One region of the Clostridium sp. CM037 genome, then DNA from elsewhere that is predicted to be linked to it. Evidence: riboswitches for the same ligand, from Rfam matches in the RefSeq annotation. Region 1 holds a riboswitch; the other holds the start of a gene.
What was found. A riboswitch is a leader RNA that binds a small molecule or an ion and turns the genes downstream of it on or off. The one in region 1 is predicted to bind thiamine pyrophosphate.
Positions count from the first base shown of each region.

Region 1 (5,212 bases):
ATACATAGGAGGGGCATCTGCTGGTGGTTATGTAGCTCTTCATAATATATTCCGGCATCAAGATATGTTTTCCAAAGTAGGCGGACATATGCCTGCTTTGGAACTGAAACTTGAAGAAGATGCTAAACTATATTATAAAAACATTGGTGCATGGGAGAAATATGATCCAATATACATTGTAAAAAACAACAATATTTCTTCTAGTATTGATATTTATCTTGATGCTGGTGATAAGGATGAAGGTGAATTTTATGAAGGCTGTTCAATTTTACATAAAGTATTGAAAGAAAAAGGAATAAAATCTCAAAACAATATATTCCCTGGTCATCACAATGTCGAATATATAAAATCAAATATCGAAAAATATCTAAAATTTTATGGTTGTTAATTATAATAAATCACTCTCTATAGATTCATAATATTCTTAAATTACCTACTAACCTTAATTATGAAAATCAAAGTGAATGTAACACAATGGTAATTATGTTACTTTCACTTTGTGGCTATTGCCTATTCCTTAATTTTTTCAATTTGAATGTAACATAATATATTGATTTGTTACGTTCAATGTATTATAAATAATACTAATATTAAAAAAACCACGTTTTCATTTTAAATATATCACAGAAAAATAGCAAAAAAACTTAATAATCTGGGTAAGTTAGTTTATTTAGACTAGATTACTGGCTACTAATTCCATTTTATTTAAACCTATATTAGGAGCAGCGAACGAGCTTGTGCCACATCAGGTTTTCATGTGAATCATTAAAGAGAAAAACTAATGTGCACTATCCTTTGACTGCGATTGAATATAAAAATAAACATTCCAGTGCCTTAATACATTATTTGATTTATCGTATTACAAACCGTCTTAATAAACATTGTACCCTTATGGAGTTTTTTAAGAAATAACTCCATTGATTTGTAAAGTTCGAATAATTTCATTACTCTAAAAAAGACACATTAGTGTCTTTTTTAGAATGTTTTTATAAATATTTATTTAGTTTTTTCTTCATATAATTTGTTAATTGCTTCATCTACTATTTGATTAAAAGTTATGTTGATATTATCATACATAGGTTTTAATCCTTGAAGCTTTCTTACTGTTGATGGTTTTTGTGCGAAGCTTCTTTTTACAGATAAAGTATCTTCCTCATTATTATCCTCCGAAGAATATAAATTCTTAAGTTCTAAAGAATTTTCATTCTTAACTTCTTTAGAATTAATATTTTTAAGCCCACTTAAAATCCCTTTGCTTCCACTGTTATTATTTTTGCTCATAATTTAAAATCTCCTTACTTAAGCTCATGTAATCATTGAAAGAATCGCATTTATTATTAAAATAAATTACTGGTGACTGAGCATCTTGACTGTACTCTATTTTACTATCAACTCTAATAACACTATCAAAAACCTTATCTCCAAACACTTCTATAAGACTTCCTCTGATATTTTTAGCAATGGTTTTTCTGCTGTTAAACATAGTTATTAGTACTCCCATAATTTCAAGTTTTCCATTAGTGTTTTTATCAACGATTGTTATTTGAAAGAATTACTTCTAAAGATTCTATGCTTTTTATAATTATCTTCCCAATCTTTAAGAAATTCTTTTGCGCAAACTTCACCAGAATTATATAACTCCATAATTTTTTTATTTCCAATATTAAAATCTGTGGTTTTAATATCAAGAGTATCGATTTTTACAGTACGCAAGAAATCCATTTCTCTTATATGAATATCATCTTGTGCTTCTAGCATGGTCTCAATAATTGAGCTAGTGAAATTTAAGATATTTGTGATTTTATGTTCCCGTATTTCTTTGTTTCCTCCGAGTTTAAAACCGATGGTTGGCCAGAGAGGAACGCCATTCACATCAAAAAGCCAAACTGGGTAATTGCTTAAAACACCGCCATCAACAATGAGAGACTTTTTATTAGTATTTATATTATATAAGTTTACAGGGTGAAAAAAATAGGGAATAGAGATGCTCATTCTTATTGCCAGACTTACTTCAAGTTCATCAGGATTTATCCCGTATTCCGCAATGTCTTCTGGTAGTATTAGCATCTTTCCACGGCTTATATCCGTTGCTATAATATGCAGTTTGTATTTTCTTTTATACTTGTTATTATTTAGAAGAATACCTTTTTCCCCTGGAATAATCAAATCTCCAAAGGTTACTTTTTTTCTATTTGCAAGCTTAAGTTTATACGATAAAACTTCATCAATCCAATTTTTTATATAGTCACCTTTATAAATGCCTTTTTTTAAAAGTAGATTGTAAGCATCAGAGAATATAGGCATATTAAAATGACTTTTATCAGTAATTTTTGTATAGTCTAGCTGTAGCATTAATTTTTTTATCTCATCAGCAGAGTACCCTACTGCAACTAGTGCAGCTATAATAGATCCAGCAGAGTTTCCTGAAATATTTTTCCAATTATATCCATCATTCTCAAATGTTTTTAAGGCGCCTACAAGACCGATGCCCTTAACTCCGCCACCTTCGAACACAATATCTGCAAATTTTCTATTATTGTAAATATTCATATATACCACTCCTTTATGAGTAATATATGAATAAATATATCTTCACGTCATAGATTTAAAAAATAATATTTAGTTACACTTTTTTCTATGAAAAGAATACTATATATTATAGTGATTTTATAAAAGAGGCAATGTATGAAAAAGTTAGAAGAATTCACACCTTCTGAATTGGCTATATTAGCAACAATAATAGGGATTATAATTGCTTCTAAGTTTAATGTTAACCAACAAAATGCATTAGGCAATTTTTTAACCGGTTTGGCGCAAAGCATTTTGATAATTGCAGCTCAGACTCAAAATCTTGAATCGCAGGATGGAAATCAATCTGGAGATAATGGAAATAGTAATTCGAAGAATAGTAATTCGAAGAATAGTAATAAGGATTTGCAAAAACAGATAGATGAACTTAAGGAATATATTAAAAAGTTTGAGGATAATACGAATTGAAAAACGCACTGATTAAAAGATGCGTTTTTTAATGGTTTGACATTATAAGAAATTTTAGGTAATATATATGTGTAAAGTAATTTAATATTAAAAACTAGGGGAGTCAATATTTTTGTCTGAGAAGAAACAGTTAAGTTTCGACCCTTATAACCTGAATTGGATAATGCCAGCGGAGGGAAAATATGATTTGAATTTAGTTTCAAATATGACTATATAAATGGTGCAAAGTTGTACGATTATAGAACCCTTCGCTTAAATATGAGCAAAGGGTTTATTTTACTTTAATAATATTCTAAGGAGGAATTGAAATGTCAGTTGTAAATGTAAGTCTTCAAGTTATACCAGTGGTGGCAGAGGAAAGGATTTACCCGGTAGTGGACAAGGTTATAGAGTATATTCAGGCTAGCGGAGTGAAATATGAGGTAGGGCCAATGGAAACTACTATGGAAGGCGAAATGGATGAGCTTTTAGATATAGTAAAAAAGGCTCAAGAGATTTGTGTAGAGCATGGAGCATCTAGGGTTGTTTCTATAGTGAAAATCGATTATAAAGCTGAAGGCGTGACTATGAATGAAAAAGTATATAAATATAGAAAATAAGCTTATTCCTATAGTTTTTCAATTGATATTTCTTTTTATATGGCAGATATCTGTAGATAGGTGGAAGGTTCCACAATACATATTGCCTTCACCAAAAGATATTATTATTATTACCTTGGTGAATATAGTTCCAAGCATTACTAAGCATATTTATGCGACTTTATATGAAGCATTGATTGGATTCGCAATATCAATTTTGATTGCACTAATTTTAGCTATCTTAATGGACAATGTAAAAATTATTAAAAAATGCATATATCCAATTTTAGTAGTATCTCAGACTGTTCCAATTATTGCCCTAGCGCCACTTTTCATAATATGGTTTGGTTTTGGAATATTACCTAAGATTATTGTAGTAGTGTTAGTGTGCTTTTTCCCTATAGTTGTTAGTTTGATTGATGGATTAGAGTCAGTAGACGCGGATATGGTAAACCTTTTAAAGACTATGGGGGCTAGTAAGTTTCAAATTTTCACCATGGTGAAGCTACCAGCCTCTACTGTGAATTTTTTTTCGGGCCTTAGAATAGCAGCAACCTATAGTATTATGGGGGCAGTTATTGGAGAATGGCTTGGAGGAGATAAGGGTCTTGGGGTATATATGATTAGAGCTAAAAATTCATATGCACTTGATAAAGTTTTTGCAGTAATTATAATTATTGTAATGCTAAGCATGGGACTATTTGGACTCTTATACTTAATACAATATTTTTTTACTCCTTGGACTAGAAATAAAGCGGATAACGATGACTAAATTTATATAGGACATATTATTTTATTTGGAGGTAAAATTATGCTAAAGAAAGTAATTTCATTATTATTAACAGTTTCAATGACTACGGTTTTATTTGTGGGTTGTGCTGCGAAAAAAGAAGATGTAAAGAAGGAAGATACCTTAAAAAAGGTTACTGTTATTTTAGATTGGATACCAAACACTAATCATACTGGATTATATGTAGCGAAAGATAATGGATATTTTAAAGAAGAAGGACTTGACGTTCAAATTATTCAGCCAGCGCAGGGGAGTACTGCAAGTTTAATTGCAGCGGGCAAAGGAGATTTTGGCGTAAGCTATCAAGAAGATGTAACTTATGCTAGAACTGCTAAAGATCCACTTCCGATAAAAGCTATAGCCACTATTATTCAGCATAATACTTCTGGGTTTGCAGCACCTAAGGAAAAAAACATTAAATCTCCTAAGGATTTTGAAGGCAAAACCTATGGTGGATGGGGATCTCCTTCTGAAAATGCAATATTAAAGGCGGTTATGGAAAAAGATAATGCAGATTTTTCGAAACTAAAGATGGTGGATGCAGGATCAGAAGATTTCTTTGCTGTAACTAAGAAAAATATTGATATTGAATGGGTATTTTATGGATGGACAGGAATAGAAGCAAAGCTTAAAAATATTCCTATTGACTATATTGATATTGGAAAATTAAATAAAGATTTAGATTATTATACTCCAGTAATTATAGCTAATGAGAACAAATTAAAAGCGGATCCCGAAACGGCAAAGAAATTTTTAAAGGCAGTTACAAAAGGATATGAATACAGCATGGAAAAACCTGAGGAAAGTGCTAAGGTTTTACTGAAAAATGCACCGGAGACAGATGAAG
Region 1 covers NZ_CM143650.1:2,509,764-2,514,975, reverse strand. The annotation lists partial or broken gene ACWJKP_RS12260 (alpha/beta hydrolase) at 1-388, shown strand, start outside; gene ACWJKP_RS12255 (hypothetical protein) at 997-1,281, opposite strand; gene ACWJKP_RS12250 (ParA family protein) at 1,268-1,483, opposite strand; gene ACWJKP_RS12245 (patatin-like phospholipase family protein) at 1,540-2,550, opposite strand; gene ACWJKP_RS12240 (hypothetical protein) at 2,686-2,997, shown strand; TPP riboswitch at 3,084-3,193, shown strand; gene ACWJKP_RS12235 (MTH1187 family thiamine-binding protein) at 3,306-3,596, shown strand; gene ACWJKP_RS12230 (ABC transporter permease) at 3,568-4,347, shown strand; gene ACWJKP_RS12225 (ABC transporter substrate-binding protein) at 4,384-5,212, shown strand, end outside.

Region 2 (5,212 bases), 770 kb from region 1:
TAAGGATCAACATCATTTATGTTTCCAGGAGTAACATACACATCAGTAATTATATTATGTCTGCTATCGACAGTTCTGTGATCTAAATATGAGAAGCCTTCCGGCTTGCCATCTCTCATCATATATCCACTGTCAGGGTCGGTTGTGCTAACTTTAGTTTCTTTTATTTTGGTAACAGGTTCTTTTTCTTTTAAAGGTTTTTTACCATGGTTTATTCTATCTTCTTCTACTGCTTTATTAAGTTCAGCTATATATTCTTTCGGCGTTTTTTCAACTTCAATTTTCACAAGCTTTCGCTTATTAGCATTTGCTTTTAGGTGTGTAGAATCTGTGTAAAGTATTTTACCGGTTACCATCTTAAGATTTATAGCCTTAAATACTACTTTGTCAAATATTTTTTGAAACACATCTGTACCTTTAAACCGTCTACGTCTATTTTGGCTAATTGTTGAATGATCTGGAATAGGATCAGTAAGACTTAGTCCTAGAAACCATCTATAAGCCACATTTACTTCAATGTCCTTTACAAGTTGTCGTTCAGATTTTATTCCAAATAAGTACCCAATAAACAGCATTTTAAAAAGTATAATAGGATCTACGCCAGGTCTTCCATTATCTAAGCAGTAATATTTTTTAGTCAGTTCTCTTATAAAAGAGAAATCCATGTATTTATCTATATTTCTCAGAATATGGTCTTTAGGAACTAAATCTTCTAAATACACCATTTCTAGTTTTTGTTGTGTGAAGTTCTTTTCATTAATCATAATAATGCCCTCCGAATTATAAAGTTTGTATACTATATATATTCGACATTGATGTCCTAAAATCCTTTTTGAATATGAAAAAAACACTCCAATTTTAAATTAGAGTGTTTTACATTTTATGTTTGTCAACGGTCTGAAAGGAAGCCATTTAATTAAATGGCTTCCTTTAAAAAGTATCATATCATCGAAAAATTATTAAATGGAATCTAAAGAACATATAAATAAAAGTTTATTTTGAACTAGTACCTTTATTTGCATAGGATTGATTATTTAGCTTTTTTGTCTCTTCTAAAGCAGCATCACTATTGCTACTACTCATATTAGACATACCAGCACTTGATTGACTATTTAATTGTTTTGTTTCTGCTAAAGTAGAGTCACTAGTGCTGCTAGACATATTTGACATAGCAGAAGTTGAAACACCACTAGTACCTTTATTTGAAGCTGATTCATTATTCAATTGAATTGTTTCTTGTAGAGTAGAATCACTAGTGCTACTAGACATACCGGCATTTGAGTAAGAACTTGAACCTCCATTAGCTGCTGATTGTTTATTTAATTTTTTTGTTTCTTCTAAATTGTTATTCATAAGTATCTCTCCCTTCTAATATAAAAATTACACTGTTATCAAGTACAGTATATAGTTTACCCGTTTTATCTTAAAATATAGATGAAAATATTGAGAATTTTTACTTGAAAATTTTAAGATTGTAAAAATTTTAATGTTTTATTATATATCGTAGCAGCGGCGATGTGATATTTAAAAAATAAATCTATATTGTGAAGTTTATAAGTTATATTGCAATAAATATAATAATCAGTTATACTAAATATAATGATATTTTAACGTATTTTTTTCTTTATTAATGTGTAAACGATTCAATAAGACTAATTTCAAAAAGGAGTTTTGCTAAAATGGCTAAATATATAATGGCACTTGATCAAGGTACAACCAGTTCAAGGTGTATACTATTCAATGAAAAGGGACTTATTGTAACGTCCGCTCAAAAAGAATTTACTCAGATTTTCCCAAAAGGAGGGTGGGTAGAACATGACCCAATGGAGATATGGTCAAGTCAAATTAGCGTTGCAACAGAAGCGATGGCTGAAGTTAATGCTACGGCGTCTGATATAGCAGCAATAGGTATTACAAATCAAAGAGAAACTACTGTAGTTTGGGATAGACGAACGGGAGTTCCGGTATACAATGCAATTGTATGGCAATGTAGAAGAACTGCAGAGACTTGTGATGAATTAACACAAAAAGGATTTGATAAAATTGTTAGAGCTAAAACTGGATTGATTTTAGACGCTTATTTTTCTGGAACAAAAATAAAATGGATATTGGACAATGTAGAAGGCGCTAGAGCAGAAGCTGAAGCAGGAAATTTATTGTTTGGCAATATAGATACTTGGTTAATTTGGAATTTAACAAAAGGAAAAACATATGTAACAGACTATTCTAATGCTTCAAGAACAATGCTATTTAATATTCATGAACTTACATGGGATGACGAAATTTTAGAAACATTGAACATACCAAAATCAATGCTTCCAGAAGTAAAACCTTCAAGTTGTGTATATGGCAACACCGATATTTCATTGTTTGGAGGGGAAATTCCAATTGCTGGAGCGGCTGGAGACCAACAAGCGGCATTATTTGGACAAACTTGCTATTCACCAGGAACAGCTAAAAACACATATGGGACAGGCTGCTTCATGCTTATGAATACAGGAGACAAAGCAATTCAATCTAAACAGGGATTACTTACAACGATTGCTTGGGGAATAGATGGAAAAGTAGAGTATGCTCTTGAGGGTAGTGTATTTATAGCTGGAGCAGCTATACAATGGTTAAGAGATGAGCTACGCATGATTGACAATGCTGCTGATTGCGAAGAATATGCTAATGCGGTAGAAGATACAAATGGAGTATATGTAGTTCCGGCTTTTGTTGGACTTGGAGCACCATATTGGGATCCTTATGCAAGAGGAACAATTGTAGGTCTTACAAGAGGAGCAAAGAAAGAACATTTAATAAGAGCAACTCTCGAAGCACTTGCTTACCAAACACATGATGTTTTAAAAGCAATGCAAGAAGATTCTGGAATTATACTTACAGAACTTAAGGTAGATGGAGGAGCTTGCAATAACAATTTTTTAATGCAGTTTCAATCTGATATTTTAAACGTTCAAGTAGACAGACCAGAGGTTACTGAAACTACAGCACTCGGTGCGGCTTATCTTGCAGGGCTAGCAGTAGGATATTGGAAGAGCAAAGATGAAGTAGCAAAGCATTGGGCGATATCAAGAAGTTTCAAACCTAGTATGACAGAAGAAAAAAGAAAAGAATTACTTCATGGATGGCATATAGCTGTTAAAAGATCAGGCATAAAACTTGAATAGTAGTAACGAAATATTAATTGTTAATAATAATTTGTTATGCTATTATTAACATATGAAATATAAAAGAATAACCTAACACAGGGGAGTTGGATAGGCCAACTGAGAGAAAGAACTTTAATTCTTTGACCCTATAACCTGATCTGGATAATGCCAGCGTAGGAAGTTGTTTATTGGTGTATTATATATGTATATATTTTTATATATCAAGATGATTTAAACACGAATCCTATGGGTTTGTGTTTTTTGTTTTATAAATAAAATGGATGAATAGCGCCGCAGGTGATGATTCAACATTTAAAAGATAATTATTTTAGGAGGGAATTGATATGAAAAAAGTTTTAACTATAGCAGGTTCTGACAGCTCAGGAGGAGCAGGTGTACAGGCAGATTTAAAAAGCTTAAGTGCGAGTGGCGTATACGGGATGAGTGTAATTACAGCGGTAACAGCACAAAATACTATGGGGGTTTTTGCAGTGCAAGACTTGGGCGAAGAAATCATCAAGGCACAAATTGATGCTATTTTTACAGACATAGTTGTAGATGCGGTTAAAATTGGTATGGTTTCTGTGATCTCAACTATTGATGTGATAAGTGAGAAATTAAAACAATACAAGCCTAAAAACGTAATACTCGATCCCGTAATGATCTCAAAAAGCGGTTATTCACTGTTAAAGCCAGAGTCAAAGACGGCTTTGGTTAAAAAATTAATTCCACTAGCGTCAATTATTACACCTAATGTTCCAGAGGCTGAAGAAATTTTAAAAGAAGTAAATTCAGATATTACGAGGATTGAAACAGTAGTAGATATGGAAAGTGCAGCAAAAGAAATGTACAAGCTAGGATGCAAAAATGTGCTTTTAAAGGGAGGACATATGCAGGGGGAAGCTCTAGATGTGTTTTATGATGGAAGTGAAATTATACATTTTACGTCTGAGAGAATAAATACAAAAAATACTCATGGAACTGGATGTACTTTGTCTTCAGCCATAGCTGCAAATTTGGCGCTTGGCTATAGCATGAAAGATTCAATAAAAAATTCAAAGCAGTATATAACAACTGCTATAAAGCATTCTTTAGATATTGGGCATGGGGTGGGACCTACAAATCATTTCTATGAATTATATAAAAAAGCAGGGATGGCAAATGATTAAGGATAGTGAAAAACTGGGTTTTTAGCAGCGAGTTCTGTAAACTTAATAACACAAAGTTTAAGGGGAGTCAATAATGTATTAGTATGTATCATATTTATAGCAGTAGATATTAATTTATAAAACGTGATTTATTACTTGGAGCTACAATGCCCGTTATGCTTATTACAGGATTTATATAAACAATAAGTTGGAGGATGATGTAAATGGAAATTAATAAGAAAATAATTAAATTACTAAACAATTTAAGAGAAAAAAACCCATTGGTGCACCAAATAACAAATCATGTAACCGTTAATGATTGTGCCAATATTACACTAGCAATAGGTGGGTCACCGGTTATGGCGGAGGATATTCATGAAGTTCGCGAGATGGTATCACTTGCATCTTCACTTGTTATAAATATAGGAACATTAAATAGTGTAATTATAGAGGCTATGATTGAGGCAGGAAAGATGGCAAATGACTTAAACATACCTGTTATCTTAGATCCTGTCGGAGTAGGTGCAACAACTTATAGAACAGAAACTTGCAAAAGAATTATAAATGAAGTGAAATTAGCAGTTATTAGAGGGAATTTATCTGAAATAAAAACAATTTATGGTATTAAAACTATAACAAGAGGTGTAGATGCTAGTGAGAGTTTTTCTGTAGATAGTAATGAATTTACAAGAGAGAAAGAAATGGCAAGGAATTTTGCTGTTAAATTTAATACGGTGGTAGTTTTAACAGGTGCGGTAGACATTATATCGGATGGTAAGACTCTTTACACCGCATCAAACGGTCATAAAATAATGTCTAGGGTTACAGGTACAGGATGTATGTGTACTTCAGTTATTGGTTGTTATCTAGGCGCTGGAGATAATAATTTAATAGCAGGACTCGCAGGAATTG
Region 2 covers NZ_CM143650.1:3,284,122-3,289,333, reverse strand. The annotation lists gene ACWJKP_RS15815 (IS1182 family transposase) at 1-764, opposite strand, end outside; gene ACWJKP_RS15810 (hypothetical protein) at 994-1,353, opposite strand; gene glpK (glycerol kinase GlpK) at 1,680-3,170, shown strand; TPP riboswitch at 3,240-3,350, shown strand; gene thiD (bifunctional hydroxymethylpyrimidine kinase/phosphomethylpyrimidine kinase) at 3,497-4,321, shown strand; gene thiM (hydroxyethylthiazole kinase) at 4,525-5,212, shown strand, end outside.
Region 2: linked by a shared signal. The riboswitch ahead of thiD (bifunctional hydroxymethylpyrimidine kinase/phosphomethylpyrimidine kinase) and the one ahead of ACWJKP_RS12235 (MTH1187 family thiamine-binding protein) in region 1 are both predicted to bind thiamine pyrophosphate.